2 regions of the Flavobacterium sp. B114r genome follow, and region 1 is predicted to be linked to the other one. Evidence: riboswitches for the same ligand, from Rfam matches in the RefSeq annotation. Region 1 holds a riboswitch; the other holds the start of a gene.
The links. A riboswitch is a leader RNA that binds a small molecule or an ion and turns the genes downstream of it on or off. The one in region 1 is predicted to bind S-adenosylmethionine.
Positions count from the first base shown of each region.

Region 2: it holds a riboswitch for S-adenosylmethionine, as region 1 does, so the genes downstream of both, QLQ94_RS15500 (SusC/RagA family TonB-linked outer membrane protein) here and QLQ94_RS07590 (alpha/beta fold hydrolase) in region 1, are expected to answer to the same signal.

Region 1 is NZ_CP124858.1:1,711,588-1,722,771, reverse strand. Features, by position in the region: gene QLQ94_RS07615 (RrF2 family transcriptional regulator) at 55-465, opposite strand; gene QLQ94_RS07610 (trans-sulfuration enzyme family protein) at 710-1,882, opposite strand; gene QLQ94_RS07605 (OsmC family protein) at 2,060-2,485, opposite strand; gene QLQ94_RS07600 (hypothetical protein) at 2,504-3,061, opposite strand; gene thrA (bifunctional aspartate kinase/homoserine dehydrogenase I) at 3,307-5,721, opposite strand; gene QLQ94_RS07590 (alpha/beta fold hydrolase) at 5,723-6,706, opposite strand; SAM riboswitch class I at 6,785-6,893, opposite strand; gene QLQ94_RS07585 (hypothetical protein) at 7,082-7,285, opposite strand; gene QLQ94_RS07580 (homoserine dehydrogenase family protein) at 7,897-8,985, opposite strand; gene QLQ94_RS07575 (O-acetylhomoserine aminocarboxypropyltransferase/cysteine synthase family protein) at 9,236-10,540, opposite strand; gene QLQ94_RS07570 (hypothetical protein) at 10,660-10,848, opposite strand.
Region 2 is NZ_CP124858.1:3,631,837-3,643,020, reverse strand. Features, by position in the region: gene QLQ94_RS15515 (redoxin domain-containing protein) at 1-645, opposite strand, end outside; gene QLQ94_RS15510 (IS4 family transposase) at 708-1,892, opposite strand; gene QLQ94_RS15505 (RagB/SusD family nutrient uptake outer membrane protein) at 2,009-3,466, opposite strand; gene QLQ94_RS15500 (SusC/RagA family TonB-linked outer membrane protein) at 3,485-6,655, opposite strand; SAM riboswitch class I at 6,912-7,011, opposite strand; gene QLQ94_RS15495 (BamA/TamA family outer membrane protein) at 7,666-8,742, shown strand; gene QLQ94_RS15490 (MgtC/SapB family protein) at 9,023-9,445, opposite strand; gene QLQ94_RS15485 (ABC transporter permease) at 9,717-10,937, opposite strand; gene QLQ94_RS15480 (ABC transporter ATP-binding protein) at 10,924-11,184, opposite strand, start outside.

The sequences.
Region 1 (11,184 bases):
TCATCCCTAATTTATACTCAATTGATCCATAACTTATATGTTTTAAAATTCTCTTTAAAATGCGATATCTGCCAGAGAGTTACTTTCTAATATTTTAAGTGTATTATCACGTACTTCCATCATCAAACGTCTTGCTGCACAAGTAGTTTCATCATCGCAATCATCGCATCTTTCATAAAAATTATGACTTGCGCAAGGCAGTAAAGCAATAGGACCTTCCAGAATACGATATACTTTGGCCATGCTGATCTCTTTTGGATCTTTTATCAGGTAATAACCTCCGCCTTTTCCTTTTTTAGCACCAAGGAAACCCGAATTTCTAAGAAGCAATAATATACTTTCTAAAAATTTTATCGAAATATGTTCGCTTTTCGCAATTTCAGCAATTTGTACAGGATCATTATTTTCACGTCTGGCTAAGTAAGTTAAAGCTTTAATTCCGTATTTTGTTTTCTTTGAAAGCACTTATATATATTTTAGATTTTAGATTGTTGTTTTTTTTAGATTTCTTCAAAAAACAACAGCTAAATATTTTTCTGCAACAAAAATAAGCTTTTTGAATGAGAAAAATAACACAATGAAAAACTAAGTTCTACTAAATTAGTATAGTTTAATAAATTACAACTAAAAAGCGATTTTTAACGGTAAATAATTTACAGTCAAAAATCGCCATTTACATTATAATCTAAACTCTTAAATATAAAATTACTTAAGAAAGCGCCTGATCTAAATCTGCAATAATATCTTTTACGGTTTCCAGACCTACAGAAACTCGTACTAATCCTTCTGTAATTCCAACAGCAAGTTTTTCTTCAACAGATAATTTGCTGTGTGTTGTTGATGCCGGGTGTGTTACAATCGTTTTTACGTCTCCAATATTTGCCGAAAGCGAACATAATTTAATCTTATCCAAAAATTTTCTTCCTGCTTCGATTCCGCCTTTAATTTCAATTGCAATTATGTTACCGCCTAAAAGCATTTGTTTTTTGGCAATTTCATACTTTGGATGCGATTTTAAAAACGGATATTTTACGCTTTCTACATTAGGATGATTTTCTAAAAACTCAGCTACTTTTAAAGCATTTTCGCAATGCTTGTCAACACGAACTGCCAAAGTCTCTAAACTTTTTGACAAAACCCATGCATTAAACGGTGACATTGCCGGTCCTGTATTTCTTGAAAACAAATATATTTTACGAATCAATTCCGCTTCTCCAACTGCAACTCCTCCTAAAACACGACCTTGTCCGTCTATTAATTTTGTTGCTGAGTGAATTACTAAATGCGCACCATATTTAATAGGCTGCTGAATATATGGTGTTGCAAAACAGTTGTCAATTATTAAAATCAAATTGTGTTTTTTTGCAATTTGACCCAACAATTCTAAATCAACTACATCTACACCCGGATTTGTAGGTGTTTCAGCGTATAAAATTTTAGTGTTTGGTTTAATAAAACTCTCTATTGTTTCCGGTTTATTAATATCAAAATAAGAGGTTTCAATTTTCCATTTTGGAAAATAAGTCATAAACAACGCATGCGTCGACCCAAAAACACTTCCTGCAGAAACTATGTGATCGCCTGATTCAAGCAAAGCTGCAAAAGTCGAATATATTGCTGCCATTCCGGTTGCAAAAGCATAACCTGCTTCAGCACCTTCCATGGCGCAAACCTTATCTACAAACTCGGTTGTATTTGGGTTGCTAAATCGTGAATAGATATTACGTACTTTTTCTTCAGTGAAAGATGCTCTCATATCCTCTGCATCATCAAACACAAAACTTGATGATAAATATAAGGGAGTAGAATGTTCCTGAAATTGCGTTTTTTCTAAATGTGTTCTTATGGCTAAAGTTTCAAAGCCAAATTCTTCTTCGTTCATTTTTTTTTGTTTTAACACGAATTGCACTGATTAGCACTAATTCGTCACTTATTTTTAATTTCACAAAGACTCGCAAAAGAAACACAGAGACTCACTAAGGAATTTGATGCGAATATTTATTACGTGATAGATAGTCTAAAAAATTATCTAATTTTCTAATTGACCTATTTTCTAATTCTATAATTCTTCGTTGTTTAATACAACTTTGTATTTGATCATCGCTGTTGGCTCAACCGTTTTGGCTACTGAACAATATTTCTCAAAAGAAAGCTGTGCCGCTTTTTTTGCTTTTTCAGGATTGATATCGCCTTCTAAATAAAAAACCACATTGATTTCTTTAAATGGTGTTGCTTCTCCAACTTTTACGCGTTCTCCTTCTACCTCAGCATTAAAAGAACTTATTTCCTGACGTTGTTTCTTTAATATCGAAATCATATCAATAGCGCTGCAACCTGCAACTCCCATTAATACCAATTCCATCGGACTTGCCCCTAAATCGCTTCCGCCAAATTCGGTTCTGCTATCAACATCAACTACATGACCACGCTCATTTTTGAGTTTAAAATGAAACGCGTCGTTTACTCTGTTTAAGGTTACTTTCATGTTTTTTGTTTTCCTAAGTTATTTGTCTTTTTTATCTAATTTACTCCAATATTCTAAAACCTGTTTTTTAGATTCCGAGTCTAAAGAATTGAAATTATCCGAGAATTTATCTGTCCTAAAATCATCAGAAACACTAGATTCTATAGTATAAAATTGATCTTTTTGCGAAAATATCAAATGAACTGATTGCTCTTTGAAATCAGCATCATATAGTCCGTAAATAAAAAGAGCATCGATACTTTTATCTTTATTATAATCCCCAAAAGCTTTTCTGCTTCCCCAAGCCGAAATAATTCCGTTATGATTTACCTCAAGAATAGATTTTACAATCCATTTATTGTTCATTTTTGTAAACCGCTGAAAATACATTTTATCCGGATTAGCGTTTTTTTCAATTTTAGAAAAAATAAATACGTTGTCCTCGTTTCCTGGAGAGCTTACTTCATCTATCTGAATCGCCCTGACTCCTTTATAAGGAAAAACATCTTGCGTATAACTGTCTTTATTTCTAATAACATTAGAAACCTGAGCCGTTAGAATATTTGAGAACAATAGTAAAATCAGTATTTTTTTCATTCGTATCTTATAGCTTTAATTTAGAATCTTCATTTTCTGTTTAAAGTAACTTTCCTTTTTTGTTTTTGTTCAATTAAATTATCACAATCGATTGTTGATAAAGACGGAGACTTTTGTTTGTAGAGCTTAGTGTGTGATTTGCTTCGCCTGTTCGCTATCGCTCGAGTCTCCTTCGTCGAAATGACAAACAATACAGATTATACTCGCTGCAATCTAAAATCTACACTCCATAATCCAAAATCCTCTTATCCTTTATCTGATAATCTCAAAATATCTCCAAAAACTCCTCTTGCCGTTACTGCAGAACCTGCACCGGCTCCCTGAATTACGATAGGTCTGTCTCCGTAAGATTCTGTATAAATTTCGAAGAAAGAATCAGATCCCTTCAATCCGCCTAAAGCTGTATCAGAAGGTACAGAAACTAATTTTACTTCCAGAATTCCTTTGTCATTTTGCAAATCTCCGGACAATTCGCCAATGTATCTTAATACGTGATTTGGCTTTTGATCTGCTTTTATTTTATCGTAAATCGGATCGAATTCTTTTAGCTTGGTTAAGAAATCGGATACATTTCCTTCACGTAAATGTTCCGGAATTAAATTCTGAATTGATATTTCTTCAAACTCATTTTGCAGATCTAATTCTCTTGCCAAAATCAATAATTTTCTTCCTACATCATTTCCACATAAATCCTCACGCGGGTCTGGTTCTGTATATCCGTTATCAATTGCTTCTTTTAGAATTTCGCTAAACGGAGCATCTTTTGCAGAGAAATTATTGAATAAATAACTTAATGTTCCTGAGAAAACTCCTTTTATTTTTGTGATATTTTCACCCGAAAGGTGTAATAATTTTATGGTATCAATTAATGGTAATCCTGCACCAACATTGGTTTCGTACAAATAATTCTTCTGATTTTCTGCTAAAGATTTTCTCAGTTCTTTATAAAAACCATAGCTTAATGTATTGGCAACTTTGTTAGATGAAATCAAGTCGAAACTACTCTCAATCAGCGAAATATAATTCTCAACAAAAGTCGCGCTTGCGGTGTTGTCAATCGCAATTAAATTTTCTAAATGATGTTGATTCGCGTAAGCAATTACGTCATTGATGGTATATTCAAGGCCCTCTTGCTGGATGTCATTTTTCCAGTTTGATGTTACGCCATTTTTGTTTAAAAGTATTTTTTTAGAATTGGCAATTGCGAAAACATTCAGTTTAATGTCTTTCCGTTTTTCGATTGCTGCAGCCGATTCTAAAATTTGATTGATTAAAGTTCCTCCCACTAATCCGTGACCAAAAATAGCAATGTTGATTTTCTTGGAAACTCCAAAAATTTCTCCGTGAATTACGTTTAATGCTTTGTTAAGTTCCGATTTTTTAACCACCAAACTCACGTTTTTACCCGTAACGGTGTTATTAAACAAAATTGGAACTATTTTATTTTTGATTAATGCTGTATATGGTTTGTGGAAAGTGCTCAAATCCTGACCAATAATCGAAATTACCGAAACATTATCTGTTACCGTAATCTGATTTACATCTTTAGAATAAAAGTCGTTTTCGAACTCTTTTTCTAATTCGATCATGGCTGTTGTAGCTTTATCTGTAGCGACAACCAACCCGATTCCTCTTTCTGAAGAACCTTGCGAAATGATACTTACACTGATATTGTGATCTCCCATTACTTTAAAAATTCTGGCATCAACACCTGATTTTCCAAGTAATCCGCGTCCTTCAAGATTTACCAATGATAAATTCTCTAAAACCGAAAGGGTTTTGATTCCTTCTTTAGCCGAATCTGAAGTGATTAAAGTTCCGCGATTTTCGTGATTGAATGTATTTAAAATACGAAGCGGAATATTTTTTTCTAATAGTGGAATTATCGTTTTAGCGTGCAGAATTGTCGCGCCAAAATTAGCCAATTCGTTTGCTTCATTAAAAGACAAAAATTCGATCTTTTTAGCATCGGCAACTAAATCTGGATTTGCTGTGTAAATTCCGTCAACGTGGGTAAAGTTTTGAAGCTCTTCGGCATTTAAGTAATTGGCGATTAAAGATGCTGTATAATTACTGCCGTTTCTACCTAAAGTTGTAGTATCGTTATTATTGTTTGAACCAATAAAACCGGTTACAATATTTACAGTTTTACCGTTGTGTTCTTTGAAATAGTTGACAACATTTTTCTTAGAAAGCTGTTCTAACGGTTGTGCATCTCCAAATTTCGAATCCGTTTTTAATAATAATCTTGAATCAACAAAATTTGCCGGAATTCCTTTTTCTATTAAAATTGCGGTCAATAATTTAGCCGAAAGCAATTCTCCTTTTGACAAAATCTGATCTTTGATTTTATTGCTGTAATCTCCAATTAAGCTTACGCCTTCAAAAAGTTTTTCTAAAATATTAAATTCTTCAGAAAAATCTACCTGAGGATAATCTGAAATCTGATAGGTTTTGAAATTTTCAAATAATGGTTTGTAATTACCATTTTTAGCGGCAAGCTTCAAAATATAATCTAACTCATCGGTAGCTTTTCCTCGGGCCGAAACGACAACTGCAATTTGTTCTCCTTGATTTACTTTATCAGAAATGATTGAAACTACTTTATTAAGTCCTTCTCCGTTTGATAACGATTTACCTCCAAATTTTAATATTTTCATTTTATTTTTCTATTGTTTCTGCCTTAAAAATATCGGCAAGTAAATGATCTAATTGTTTGTACTCGATTAAAAAAGCGTCATGTCCGTGTACCGAATCTATTTCGCTGTAAAAGACATTGTTTTTGAACTTTTTTAATTCATTATAAGTTTCGCGATTTTCTTTTGGTGTAAAAAACAAATCTGAGTTGATTCCTATAATATGAATCGCTGCATTTGTTCTGGACAATAAAGTCTCGAAATCTTGACTATGTCTGGTAATATCTATGGTTTTAAGCAATTGGTTCATCAGTTTATATGATGCCAATTGATATCTCTTTTGTAATTTTTGTCCGTGATGCGCCAACCAGCTTTCGATATTAAAAATGAGCTGCTCGTTGTTGATTGTACGTTGAAATTTTTCTTTGAATGATTCAGGAGAGCGATAACACAACATGGCATGGATTCTGGCATCTTCTATAGGTTTTGAAGAATTGTTGAGTATTTGCTCTTGTAAGTAACAATTAGCGATCATCCAGTCTGTCGATTTCCAGTCTGTTGCAATTGGAATCAAGTTTTGAGTAATGTTGGGTTCTAATGCAAGAATTTCCCAGGCAATTCCTCCACCAACAGAACCGCCAATAATTGTGTGTAATTGTGCGATATCTAAGGATTCTAATCCTTTTATAAAAATTCGGGCAATATCTCTTGTCGTGAAGTCCTGATAGTTTTCTACTATAAACGAATCGTTTCCGTTTCCGGGAACGTCGAATGCCAATATGGTATATCTCTGGGTATCGATTGTTTTTTCGTCGCCAATCAGGTCATTCCACCAGCCATTTTTACCTGTAACCTCAGAATTTCCGGTCAATGCATGATTGACCAAAACTATAGGCGCGCTATACAATGGCAAACCAGAAAGGGTAAAGCTTAATGGTAATGAATGATATGATGCACCACTTTCTGTGATGAAATCGTGAATTATGATGGGACTTGGTATATTTTCCAATTTCAAATCTTTTTATTATTGATTTGTATGTGGAAATATTAGAAAGAAAGTACTAGAGTGAAACTAGAAAAATTCTTGTTGTTATCTTTCCACGTTTGGGCGTGGTAGAATGCAGCACCTTCTTCGAATTAACGAAGGGTTGCTAAGGATTCATCGGGTCTAATCCCTCGTCCTTTCTTTATAACATTTCAATACGTTTTTGAACTTAAAGGTGCAAATTAACTACTAATTTCTTAAACAAACAAATTTTATCGAAACTGATTCTGCAATTTCTTAAAGATAATTCAAACACAAACTCTTGTACGCAAAAAATTACCGAACTATCAGCCCAGTAAATTTAAGCAGGTATTCCCCTATTTTATGATACTTTTTGATTTAGATAAAAAGTGTTTCATTTTCTTTTGAATACATCAAAAACAATAATGAGTTTGGCTCTTTTTTCTCCGCTGTTTTATCTGCCTCAGTAATTCCGAATCTCGGGTGTACTAATTCATTTGTTGGCGGTGGCGGATTGTTTCTTTTTGCTCTTAAGTTTTTCAATGTAGAAAAAGTCTTTGTTAAGTAGTTTAATGTGCTCATGATATTTAAGTTTACGTTAGTTTATGTTTTATAATCTTTATTATTTGTTTAATTTTTTGTTATGGCAACCAAATGGAATAAAAAAACCCTTTTGGATTTGAATACCAAAAGGGTTTAAGTTTTTTACAACTTATATATACTTTTAGTATCAACAGACGCATACACAAATACGTGCGACGTTAAACATCTTGTTCATCTGTAGGGATTTATTCATCTGTGATTTACTTGCTATTTGAAAAAATTCTTGCATTTTTTTATTTTATTTAACTTCTCGAAACTATTGACTGTTTTTACTTTTATCCTTGTTTTTTTTTAATTAAATAAGAAATAAAGTCATTCAACATTTGTTCCAATCGACATAACAATTCTTCAGAATTGAAAATTTACTTTTGGTAGTTTTGAGGTATTACAAATGTGCGAATATTTTTTCAATTACGCAAGTGAGGATCAGCAAATTAATCTTAAAAAACGTTAAAAATTACCTTTTTAACGTTAAAAAACATCTTACAAATTTAAGATTTAAAAAAATTAACGTAAAAACCTACAAAAAAATATCTAATAATTTTCCTGTTTCATTATATCAAAGAACAACTAACTACTATTAAAACCACTTACGACCAAACTGCTTCTTTATTTTTAATTTTTTCTGCTACTTTCAAAATGTCAGTTATTATCCCTCTTGAAATAGCTTGTTTACATGCCGAAGCGCTTTGAATTGCTATTGGAACATCTGCGTATGATTGTGTGTAAATTTCGAAAATGGTATCTGATCCTTTTAACTGACCAATTGCTGATGTAACCGGTTCTGAAACCAATTTGACTTCCAGCGTGTTTTTCTCGACATCAAATTCTCCCACATATCTTAATACGTGATTGTCTTTTTGGGTTATTTTTGCAATTTTAAATGATTTGTCGATTGCATCTTTGTTCAGTATTCCGTTTTTCTCCAGATGTTCTTCTGTAATAAGAGAGTTGATTTTAATATCCGAAAGATCAAAATCCTTTCCTATTTCCCTGGTCAGAATCAATAGTTTTCTTGCTGTATCATTTCCGGATAAATCTTCCTTAAAAGTAGAACGCATTAATCCGAGTAAACTGGCATCTTTTAGAAGTGACGAAAAAGTAGCTTCTTCATTTGCAAATCTATTAAATACGTAACTTAGATTATCAGAGAAAACACCTCGTATTTTGGTGATTTTCTCTCCGGAATAATACAAATCTCTTAAGGTTTGCAAAACCGGAAATCCTGTATCTACTGATGTCTCGTACAAAAACTCTTTGTCGTATTTTTTAAGATTTACCCTAATTTCTTTATATAAATCAATAGGTAATGTATTGGCTTTTTTATTTACCGCTACAATATTAAATCCGTTTTCGATCAGGGTATTATAATGATGAATTAGCTCGTCGCTTGCCGTTGCATCAACTGCAATTAGATTTTCAAATTCATTTTCTTTGGCAAATTCAATAATATCCTGCACTTTAAACGGAACTGCCAATTCTAAAAAATTGGTTTCCCAAGCATATCCTACGCCTTCTTTCTCGAAAAAAGCTACTGTTGAATTTGTGATTATCGGAAAATGAAAGTCGACATTTTTACTTTCAAGAAAAAACTCCTGACTTTCGATGATTTGATTGATCAAAGTACTTCCGATATTTCCAATTCCAAAAAGGATGATATTTATTTTAAGCTTTGACATAATTTTTAATTTATTGGGGGGTTAATTAAACCATATAAGTGATATAAGTTCATTTTAATTATCAACGTATAATCGTCATCCAATGTTAAACGCACTGCTGTGCGTCTCTACTAATGTGCGCCTCTACTAAAATGAACTCCTATCACTTATATGGTGAAAAAACTTTTATATGGAATGCTTTTTATAAAAAATCACCTCTAGCAGAACTCACGCTACTAAAGGCAATTTTTCAAACAAAAAACAAAAAAACCTAATTTTTATTAACGCTGTATTGCGATTGGACCACGCTTGCGAATGCAGCCTTCAAATCAGCTATTAAATCTTCGATATCTTCTATCCCGACAGAAAGTCGCACCAGATCTTTAGAAACTCCTGTTTCTAGTTGGTCTGCATCTGACAATTGTTGGTGCGTTGTGCTTGCCGGATGAATAATTAATGATTTTGTATCACCAATATTCGCCAAAAGCGAGAATAACTTCGTGCTATCAACCACTTTTTTAGCAGCATCAAAACCACCTTTTAGTCCAAAAGTAATTACACCGCTTTGACCTTTTGGTAAATATTGCTGTGCTAAATCATAATATTTATTAGTTTTTAGACCTGGATAATTTACCCAGACTACCTCATCTTGTTTTTCTAACCAAGAGGCTAAAGCCAAAGCATTTTCGCTATGTTTCTGGATTCTAATTGGTAATGTTTCTAATCCCTGAATAATCTGAAAAGCATTAAAAGGACTTAAAGCTGCGCCAAAATCACGCAAACCTTCGATTCTTGCTTTTGCTATGAAAGCTGCATTTCCTAGAGCTTCATGATATACTAATCCGTGATATCCTGCAGAAGGTTCTGTAAATTCAGGAAATTTTCCGTTAGACCAGTCAAATTTTCCAGCGTCAATAATAGCACCTCCTAATGAAGTTCCGTTTCCTGAAATATATTTGGTCAAGGAATGAATTACGATATCTGCTCCATATTCAATTGGGTTCAATAAATAAGGTGTAGCAACCGTATTGTCTACAATAAAAGGAACTTTGAAGTTTTTGGCTTCTGCCGAAATTCCTTTTAAGTCTAATACATCTAATTTTGGATTCCCTAAAGATTCTACAAAAAAGGCTCTTGTATTTTCTTTAGCAGCTTTTGTAAAGTTTTCCGGTTGAGACGGATCTACAAACGTGGTTGTAATCCCTAAACGAGGTAAAGTTACATTTAGTAAATTATAAGTTCCTCCGTATAAGCTGTTTGAAGCTACAATGTGATCACCCGCTTTTAATAAAGTCAATAAAGCTGTAGAAATTGCTGATGCTCCTGATGCAGTAACAACAGCTCCAATTCCGCCTTCAAGCGCTGCAAGTCGTTGTTCAAGAATGTCGTTTGTTGGATTATTTAATCTCGTATAGATAAATCCGGCTTCGGCAAGACCAAATAAATTAGCAGCGTGATCTGAATCGTTAAAAACATATGACGATGTCTGATAAATTGGCACTGCTCTGGTTCCTGCATTTTTAGTAACATCGTGTCCTGCGTGTAATGCGTTGGTGGCGAATTTTTTTGTACTCATGATTTCTTAGTTTTTTAATGTTGTTAATTCGTTTATATTTTTTTATAAAAATGTTTCTAAGTTATACAAAAAGATTTTCATCTTCATGCAATTAGTTTTGAAAGAGGAATGAATTTGATTTAAACAAAAAACTCTTCTCCTTCTTCTTCAAGATCATACATGTGAAACAATAAGGATTTTTGACTTTTTATAAGTTGCTCTGCATTTATCCTTATAACCTCTCTGGTTATGTCTTCTGATTTATTGTTGTTTTTCTGAGAATCGTTTCTTAATAAATATTCTATTGCTATTGAATTTAATGTTTTCATGATTTTTGATTTAAAAGTGTTGAAATAAAAAAAGCCCTTTCGGATGGCTACCAAAAGGGCTTATAGTTCTAACTATAACAAAGATTTACTCTTTCACTTTTGGCAACAGCGATTTTGGATGCACATTTGCATCATCTCACAACATATCATCATATTATTCGCTATTGTTTTCATTATCATTTTATTTAAATTAATTCTCTTTTTTAAACTCGACTAATTTGATAGAGTAAATATAGAAACTATTTTTAGATCTACCAAATCAAAAAAGAACATTTAACATTATTTTTTTATTAGCCTGCAAATACAGGGAATATCTTAAAAATATTAGCCCACGGA
Region 2 (11,184 bases), 1.9 Mb from region 1:
TCCTTTTAGATTTTCTGAAAAACGAACTGATTTTCCATCAGGATCTTTAGACGTAAAATCCGGTGCTTTTTTTCCGACTTGTAATCCGTTTAGCACGGTTACCAATTCCTTTAATTCTTTTACGTAAGTAGAATTTTGCTGACTTTTATCTAATAGTGCAATATTCTGTAAAATTTGCTCCGGAGTCAATCGGTACGACCAGTTTCTATATAATACATAAGCTGAAACTATAGAGCTGGGATGTTCTGTGATAAATTTACTTATATCAACATTTTGTGTTTTCTTGTACACATCGAACAAATCCTGAGATGCGGAGCCTGATACAACTGAATTGCTGTAATATTTGGCAGGACTCAATTTTACGGTGATCGGTGCTTTTTCAAGGAATATATAAAGTGGGGTATTCGCTGTATTAACGCTTAATCCGTACAATTCAGGAAGTTTTACTTTTGTTTTAAAACTAAAATTTCCATTAACCACTTTTACTGAGTCTATAGTGGTAAACATCTTGTTATGGAATTTCTGCAAGTAAACATATTGGGCGACAGTATCTACAACTGTTCCTTTTAGCTGCACATTGGCTTCTTGCGCCTGAGTCGCTGTTGCTCCAAGGCAAAGCGTAAGAAATAATAGTATTTTTTTCATTTTATTTGAGTTTAAGTAAAACTTTGTCAAAGTTTTGAACCAAGAGTGTAAGGAACTTTATTTTATGCATTGAATGTCTCTATTTTAGCAGGATCCCCACCACAATGTATTACTATTTGTTGAATGATTTCATTTTGTAATTGATTACAAAATGAAATTTTGGGGATCTTATATCCTTTTAATTCATTTAGTTTTATATAACTCAAGAGCAAGATTGATGCAATTAAAATAATATATATCATTACCTGAATTCCATTCCACTGTCTTGAAAAATAGTGCTTAAAATTCATTTCTTGCTTTATAAATCTAAAGAAACGCTCAATGTCCCAACGCTTTTTATAAATTTCTGCTATTTGATCTGCCGTAAATTCTTCTTCTGGCAAATTGCTTAAAAACAAGATCTTCTCTCCATCAGATTTTAATATCCCTTCCACTAATCTAAAAACTATTTTAGTCTTTTTTTGATTCGAGTAAAGATAAACCCTGCTATGTTTTGTTAATTTAAGAATATCATTTTCAAAATCCAATGGAGTGACCTTACTGCCTTTCTCTACTTCATATTTAGATGATTTATAAATTCGGGTTACAAAATATTTATCATCAGTAGAGAGATCAACCATTGTTTTTCTATTCTTCATTCCACGATCAAAAACGGCAATATCTTTTTTGTTGGCTATGTGCTCTTCTAGAATATTGCCCAAAGCCAAATCTTCACTAATCATTTTTTGATCCTTGTGAAACTTTACATTAAAGGGCAATTCATTAAAACCAATTGTAAATTTTATACTATTTTTGCCCTGTTCTCCTTTTTTGTTTTTCTGCCCATTTCGCATCCCGAAACTTAACAAAGAAGCAGATAAGCTTGTAATTGTGGAATCATACAAACTTAATTTGATCTTATCTTTATCATTGAGTTTATCCTGAAAAACAGTAACGGTGTGCTGATAAAGTTTTTCGAAATACTCAACGTTTATTTTTCCTATTCTCTCTGCAATACTGCTGTGACTTACACTTTTATCTTTGGGAATTTGAGCATATTTACAAAAAAAATGATTCTCATAAAAATTCTCAAATACTCTAGAGCTGGCTCTATTTTCATTTAAGACTCCAAAAACACAAAGTTTAAATAATTCCTTGCCTTTTAGTTTTTTAGCATTCCAGTCAACCATAGTTTGCTGAGCAAAAAAATCAAGTTGATCTTCTGAAATATAATTTAATATTTCTTTTACTTCTGTTCTGATTTGCATTTTCTGATAGATTTATAAATACAGAAAATAAAAATAATAGTTTTTTACAAAAGTTCCTTACACTCTTGGTTTTGAACTTTGACAAAGCCCACGGTTGATTATTATGAATGATTTTTTTAATATAATTTATTGGTTGCCAACTCTGTATTTGCCGGCGGAAATATATAATTAGCATCAGAAGGTGTTACTGCGGGAGTTTGTAATTTACTGTCGCCTTTGGCAGGAAGTGTCTGCAGATTTCTTAGCAAATCCGGTCCACGGAAACCTTCTCCCAATAATTCGATTCTTCGTTCTTTCAAGATGGCATCAATTAACTGGTTTGGATCTGAAAGTACTGTGGGAGCAAAAGCATACGAAGCATCTGAACGCTGGTGAACCCCTTTAAGGAGATTAGCCGAAAGGGCCAGGTTTCCGGTTTTTGCAGCAGCTTCGGCGTAATTCAATAATACTTCAGAATATCTAATTACTGGAATATAATCCAGGAATGGCGATGGTTTTGCGTACTTTTTAAAATATTGTTTTCCTGAAACTGTTCTGGTTAAGTCGCGGCGTTTATCAGTTGTTCTCCATTGCGCATCTCCCAAAATACCTGTTGGATTTAGATAATACTCTAAATTGGTATTGTAGATGTAAGCGATGGAAGATTGCCCTGTATAGGAATCTAAAGAACTCATCGGAATACTGAAAATAGATTCGACCGTTGCATAATTCGAAGAAAATAAAACCGTAATATCCGGCTGTAAAGTGTGTTTTACATCACTTGCAGTAGTAGAAAATGGTGCTTGTGCCTGAGGGGCTAATTTTACAGCTTCTTCAATTACTTTTGTCCAGTTGTTCATGGTCAGATATACTCTTGTTTTTAGGGCAATTGCGGTACTTACGTGTGCTCTGGTGGTATTAAGATCTGCCGTTGCATAACTTTGCGGCAATGCAGCTTCAGCTTCATCTAAGTCTTTCAATATCTGCTTGTAAATTTCTGCAACAGAACTTCTTGCGAGATTATTATTGGCTGCTCCTGTTTCTGCTTTTAAACGAAGCGGAACTCCTTTTGAGGCTCCGGCATCTTTATTATAAGGCTGTCCGTAGCTGATGATCAGACTGTAATAAGAAAGCGCACGAACCAATTTGGCCTCGCCAATGTATTGCTTTGCTTTTTCTTCTGTAATTACACCTTGGTTTATCGCCAGTCCTTCAATCAAAATATTAGCATTATTAATTGCTGAATAAGCTGATCCCCAAAGGTTATTAATATCATTTGAACCTGAACTGTATGAGTTATTCCAGCTTTCGTATCCTGTAAAGTTGTTGGCTGTAATATTGATAAAATCTTCTCCGCGCTGATCCTGATACAAAAGGAAACGTCCTCCGTATAAACTGGCGCCTTTAAAAGCTTTATAAATTCCGTTTACCAAACCTTCAATTCTTGCCGGAGTTTTAAAAATATCCTTATCAGAAACGGTTGTTTCCGGTGCTATGTTCAGGTCTTCGTTATTTTCACAAGAAGTAAAAGCAATCCCTGAAAGCAGTAATAAGGCAACAACTAGTTTTTTATATAATTTAAAATATGTTTTCATTTTGTTTTTTATTAATGATTAAAACCCGACGTTAAGACCAAATGTGAACGTTCTTCCCTGCCCTACAGAATTTTTCTCGACTCCCATAGAAGTTGTTGATGCTCCGTTTGAGGAGGTTTCCGGATCTGATCCCGTATAAGAAGTAATCAGGAAAAGATTGGTTGCCTGCGCATAAACCCTGATAGAAGATAATTGTGCTTTTTCAAGGATTTTTTTGGGAAGTGAAAAACCAACCGCCAATTGCTGTAATCTTAAGAAATCTGCTTTTTCGGCATTCTCAGAAATTGCAAAACCACTTGAACCATTCGAAATAACGTCGTTATAAACTAATTTAGGAATATCAGTTACCTGCCCCGGAGTTGTCCAACGGTTCAGAACATCCGTAGAGTTGTTGTAAAAACGCTGGTCTAAAAGTGTTCCTCTGGTATTATTCATTACTTTATTACCTCCTGAATACGTGAAACCAACCGTAAAGTCAAATGCTTTGTATTGAAATACATTTGTTAAACCTCCGTACCAAACCGGTAATGCATTACCCAAAACTTGATAATCTGCAACTGTAATGGCCGCCGCAGTTCTTCCGTCTAAATACGTCCAGTTGCTTTGCCCTGATGGCACTGCGGCACTGTATTGTACTTTTTCTCCATTTTTATTGATGAAAATTCTGCGCCCGTTGTCCGGATTTACGCCTCCGCTTACTGCTCCGTAAAGACTTCCGGCAGAATATCCTACTCTGGTAATATTATTGGCTTCTGTAGTTACCTGCGTGTAACCAATAATGTCTGTGTTTCCTTCGGCAAGTGCTGTAACTTCATTCTTTACGTGTGTGTAATTGAAGGACGCTTTCCATTGAAAATCTTCCGTATTTGCAATTGTCGCGGTAAGTCCAAGTTCGATTCCTCTGTTGTACATTGATCCAACGTTAGAAAGAATGGCGTCTCCGGGAATTCCTTTTGAAGGTGATTGAGGAGTACTTAAGATCAATCCGTTTACATTATTATTGAAATAATCAGCGGTAAATTGCAATCTGTCTTTAAAAAATCCTGCTTCAAGTCCAATGTTGGTCTGATCGCTGGTTTCCCAACCCAGATTCTCATTTCCTGCCTGAGAAATTGCCCAGGTCGATGCTGATCCATAAATGGATGCGCCGTAAAGATTTTGTGAAGCATACGCTGATGAAAGGTTTCCGTTACCTACTCTTCCCCAGCTTCCTTTTAGTTTAAGTGAACTTACATAATCTGTAATTTGACTGTCTTTAAAAAAAGATTCTTCACTTATGGACCATCCGGCAGAGATACCTCCAAAATTTCCGTATTTATTATTTAAACCTAAAGCTGAATTTCCGTCTTTTCTGAAATTTCCTGTAATGAAATATTTTCCACCATAATCATACGATAATCTAAAAAAAGAGGAAAGAAAAAGTCTTTCTGACAAGCTGTTTCCGGAAGACCTGATTGTTCCCCATGTTCCCTGATAGTATTCAAAGAAAGGATCAGAAACGTTGGTTTGATTGGCTCCCCACGAAGAGTTTTCATATTTCTGAACATCATATCCTGCCAATGCTGCAATGTGATGTTTGGCTCCAAAACGCCTGTCGAAAGTAAAACTGTTGGTAAAATTGTAATTGTTTCTTAGTGCAGCAATATTAGTTGCAGAACCACCTGTAGAAAATGCAGAAGATCCAAGATTAGGACTTAAATAGGTAATATTCTCGGCTCTTAATCTGTCGATTCCGTAATTACTGTCGAATTTAAATCCGTCGAAAAAGGTAATCGTAGCATGAATATTCCCTACCATATGATCGTTTGAACTGGTATATTTACTGTTTTCAAACAAGGCGCCGGGATGCCATAATGTATTGGTAAATAAGTTATTTCCCGAACTTGCAGTTCCTGTCGAACTTAAATTATAAGAACCATCAGCATTATAAGCTGCAACGTTTGGAGGCAATACCAATGCAAGACGTGCTGCACCAATCAATAACAAACCGCTGCTGCTTAATGATCCTGTATTTTGAGCCTGATTGAAAGTATTGTTATACGATAGATTTCCTCCCAGTTTCAACCAGCTGTTTACATCGTGATCGATATTAAACCTTGCTCCTTTTCTTTCGAACTCATTATCTTTTGTAATTCCTTCCTGTTTAGAATAATTGGTAGAGAAAAAATACCTTGTTTTGTCTGTTCCGCCGGAAATACTTAGGTTATGATTTTGAGAAACCGCGTCGCGATATACCTGATCCTTCCATTTTGTATTGACACGTGTACCATCTGCGTTGAAAGACGGAAAGAAAAGTGCTGAGGCTACAGCAGGATTATTTTCATTTCCGCTTAATATTTTGCTATTCAGTACGGCTTCATTTTTAATGTCTTCGTATTGTGTATTGTTTAAAAGGTCAGGTAATCTGGTGGCTCTTGTAATCCCTACCCAGGCATCATAATTTACTTTAGCTTTTCCTGCTTTTCCTTTTTTAGTAGTTACTAAGATTACTCCACCAGCTGCACGTGAGCCATAAATTGAGGTAGACGCTGCATCTTTCAAAATATCTATCGATTCAATATCTGATGGATTAATATCGGATAACGGATTATTGGCTACTGAATTTGTTGTAGAAACATCACCGGAATTAACCGGTATCCCGTCAATAACAATTAATGGAGAAGTACTTAACGAAATTGAATTTACCCCTCGAATTCTAATTACCGGAGGATCGTTTAATACCCCACTTGGCGTAGAAACATTTACTCCGGAAGCTTTACCAATAAGTGCCTGCTCAAAACTTTGCACGGGAATGTCCTTAATTGTTTTCGAGGTTATTCTTGCGGCTGATCCTGTAAATTCTTTTTTACTTTGAGTTCCGTAACCTACGACTAAAACTTCTTTTAAAGCAGTATTAGAGGGATTAAGCCGAATGTTGCTAAAGGATGAACCGGCTCTTTTTTCGAGTGTTTCATAACCAACATAATTGATAGAAACTGTATTGTCTTGTGGCGTTATCGAAAGAGAAAATTTTCCGTTTCCGTCACTAATAGTAGATTTACCACTTTCTGTGGCAATGATTGTAACTCCGGGTAACGGTTCTCCGGTATCAGAACCTCTGACGGTACCACTGATCGTTCGGTCCTGTGCGTGTAACACACTGGGAAGTATGCTAAACAAAAAAATTAAGCTGAGTAAGATTTTTTTCATTTTGGTTGGGTTAATTAAAAATTGGACATAGAAATTCCCGGACCACTCTTAGAATGGCCTATCATTTTATTGATAAAAAACAGGAGATTGGTTAATTAAAAGCTAAGTGTATTGCATTCGGAAAACGTGGACATGGTTCTCCTCTTTCGAAAATTCAGGTTGTTCTGATTGGGCGTGTAATATTAGTTGCGTTTTCATTCTAAAAAATAAATGACTTTAATAATAATGATCTTACTCAGATTTTCTAAAGAAATCTTTCTTATCTGTCCACCGCAGCGGAAGGATTTAGCACCTTATTGAGTAACAGGTTGCTAAGACATCATCGGGCCTAATCCCTCAGTCTTTCTGGATAAGTTCACGTAGATTTTTTCTACTCTGCAAATATATATATAAATTCTATATAATTAGTAGAGTTTAAATTTATTTTTTAGAAAACAGAACTTAATAAGCAGTAAAATTAGTTGCAATCTCCCTTTATACAGTTAAAAATAAATGCTCTTAAAAAACAAATAAAACACACAAAATCAAAACATTACAACACTACAATACGTTATTTTTTTTTACAGATACATACTTTTGTAGCTTTATATATTTTTTTATTTAATTTTTAAAAGCTGAATTCAAAGCAAAAAAAAGATTACAAAAATTTACTTTTCGCTAATAATTTCATCCGGTAATACCACGTTATTTCTTAATAAAGCCATATCTAAAAGTCGTCTAAAGAAGAAATAAAACGATATTAAAAACTGCTTTTCTTGTTATGCACTTCTACCCTTTTGTCATATTAACAAATTTTTTTTTTTCTTTAAGTACTACAAAATGTAATTATACAAATAGAGAAAGCGAAAGAAATCCTGTTTTTTATTTACTTTTTTAAGGCATACCCTAAAAAAATGCATCGCGTAAAAGCAATACATTAAAAAAATTTACCATAGCAGTATTATTTTTTGACATACATTCTGAGAATACATTTACCGGTTTATAATGCATAACTTAAAAATAAATCCACAATGCAGAAAAATTCATTTTTTATATTTCTATTCTTATGCTGTTCTCTGGCATGGTCTCAAACAAAATTGGCTGATAGCACAGCAACGACACCTAAACCAAAGGTCAAAAATATTGATTTCAATATAATGCCTTACCTTAATTACAACAGAACTCTGGAATTTATGTTTGGTGCGATCCCAATGATGATGTACAAGGTGAACAAAGCAGATACAATTTCGCCTAAATCGTTATCCGGTATTTCTGCCGTTTATAGTACCAACAAATCTTATTTTATTGCCTCTTTTAATAAATGGTACATTAAGGAAGATAGCTGGAGGGCACAACTTTTTTTCGCAACAGGCAATCAAAACGCACAATTTTATGTAGATGATATCGACGTACCTGATTTTTACGATTATGGAACTAAAGCGTCGATGGTAAACTTTATCCTGCAGCGTAAGGTTATAAAATCCTTATACGCCGGTATTGGTTATGCGTATGCGCATTATGACACAAAATATGAAGATGACATAAAACCCTCTTCTGTGACTCACACAAATGGCCTGCAATTTAATTTGATGTATGATACCCGTGATGCTGTTTATTATCCTACCAAAGGTGATAAAATAAAGCTGCGATGGCTTACGTATCCGGAATGGTTTGGCAATGATGTGAATGCCAATAAAATTCTTTCTGAGTACAATACGTATTTCCCAATGCGACACGGAACAGATGTACTGGCCGCAAGATTTTCAGGTAAATTTGGCTTAGGAAATATTGCTTTCGAACAACAGGTTACGATTGGTAATGAAGATATCAGGGGATATTCTGAAGGGAAATATCGTGGCGACGGACTTATGGCGATACAAGGCGAATACCGATATAATTTTAATAAAAAAATGGGATTGGTTGGATTTGCAGGAGTAGCGACAATTTACGGTTCTGACACATCAAGTTTTAACTGGGGTTTATATCCCGGAGCTGGTGTAGGATATCGCTACAGGGCTTTTAAAACCGAAAAATTCAATATAGGATTAGATGCCGCAGTAGGAAAAGGAGATTGGGGACTTTATTTCCGTATTGGAGAAGCTTTTTAAGGGGAAATAATTTTAAAAATTTTACCAAATACTTGTTTGTCTTAAAAAGTGCTTCCGTAAACATTACCAATAAGAGATAATCCCTCAGGATTTACATATTGGTAACAAAACACCTACCAGATAAAACTATCCTCTTTATTCTATAATCTTTATTCTATCCTCTTTATTCTTTCCTCTTTATTCTTTCCTCTTTATTCTATAATCTTTATTCTATAATCTTTATTCTATAATCTTTATTCTATAATCTTTATTCTATAATCTTTATTCTATTCTCCATTCTCTACTTCCTATTTCTCAACCATTTATCTACAGGTTCTAAAACAGTATTCACAGTTGTTACTAAAAAAGTACAAATCAAAGCTTCAATAAAATAACCTGATGCAGCAATACAGCCAATTGCGGCACTGCACCATATTGTGGCGGCAGAATTTAGGCCGTGTACATTGGGTCCTTCTCTAAAAATAACTCCCGCTCCCAGAAAACCAACTCCCATAACTACTTGGGCCGTAATACGTGTAACATCTATATTGGGTTCTGTTGCGGCAACTTTTATAGACAATAATACAAAAGTAGCTGCTCCTGTTGCTACCAGCATATTGGTTTTTAATCCGGCTTCTTTATGATGCCATTGTCTCTCAAAACCTATAATTAAGCCTGCGAATAAAGCGATTATAAGTCGGGTAAAAAATTCTGTTGTACTCAAAATTATTGTTTTATATTATTAAATATTCTTATTCCCTTTTTTTAATAAAGAAATACAAATTGTTGTTGGTAATCATTTTAACACATAGAAACATAGCTTTTAGAATCCTGTAAAAGACCGTTTCACTTTCAATATTACCACATAGCAATGTGAAGCAAATATTTGCTTATTTTGATCTTTATTCAAAATAGAAAAAAATCTATGTTTTTATGTGTTATTTCTTTACTCTCAATGAGCTTATTCAAAACAACAAATATAAGAATTTTCAGCATTATTCAAAATGCAAAGCTTCAATTGGATCTAGTTTGGATGCTTTTAATGCCGGATAATATCCAAAGAAAATACCGGTTATCGCACAAACCAGAAAAGATAGTATCACCGAAGATTCTGAAATCAAAGTAGGCCAATGCAAAAAGAATTGTATTAACTCAGAAGCTACTATTCCTAATACAATCCCGATTAATCCTCCGGTAAGGCTGATTAATATGGCTTCGACTAAAAATTGCAATAAAATATCTCTTCCGTTTGCGCCTATCGACATACGCAATCCTATTTCTTTGGTTCGTTCTGTAACCGAAACATACATAATATTCATAATGCCGATTCCGCCAATCAATAGCGAAATTCCTGAAATAGCGGTTAACAATACGGTCAATAACTGACTGGTAGAACTAAAAGTATTGATTAATTCGGCTTGTGTTCGTACGGAGAAATCGTCTTCATCTTTTGCTTTCAATCGATGTGCTGTGCGCATAATTTGCTCAATTTCATCTGTTGCCAGTTGTGTCTGACTTTCATCGACTGTCGAGGCATAAATGTTTTGAAGATAAATTGAGTTGGTTATCCTTTTTTGTACGGTGCTGTAAGGAGCAATAATGATATCATCCTGATCTTGTCCAAACGCATTTTCTCCTTTTGATTCTAAAACCCCAATAATCCTAAACGGAATTTTATTAAACCTAATAATCTGCCCGATTGGATCTACGCCATACGGAAAAATATTATCGACTACGGTCTGACCAATCAAACACACTTTATTTGCCGTATGCACATCTGATTCTCGAAAAGCGATCCCTTCTTTTAGTGGCCAATCTCTAATTTTGAGGTAATCAACACTTACGCCCTGCATACTTGTTGGCCAGTTCAAAGCACCATTAATCGCTTGCCCTTTACTGGAAACGGCAGGAGAAATCGCATTAAGATGTACCGATTCTTTTTTCAGGGCTTCTACATCACTAAGTGTCAGCGTTTGTACGCTCGAAATATCCAGACGCGCTCCGGCAGTAACATTACTGTTTGGACGAATGGTGATCATATTAGATCCCATACTTGATAGTTGATCCTGAATGCTTTTTTTAGAACCCTGACCTATGGCAACCATTGCAATTACAGATGCTACACCAATAATGATTCCGAGCATGGTTAGTAATGCACGAAGCTTATTACGGCGTAAAGCCTTTAAGGCGATGAGAAAAAGATTAGCTATTTTCATATTTATAATCTTCATCTACATGAAAATCTGCGAGCATTTGTTTGGCAGATTTTATGCTTTGGTTATTAAAATCTTTCATTATTCTTCCGTCTCTCAGTGTCACAGTTCTATTGCTAAAAGCAGCGATATCAGGTTCATGGGTTACAAAAATGATTGTTTTTCCCTGTGTATTCAATTCCTGGATCAACGCCATGATTTCATAAGAAGTTCTGGTATCCAGGTTTCCCGTAGCTTCATCGGCAAGGAT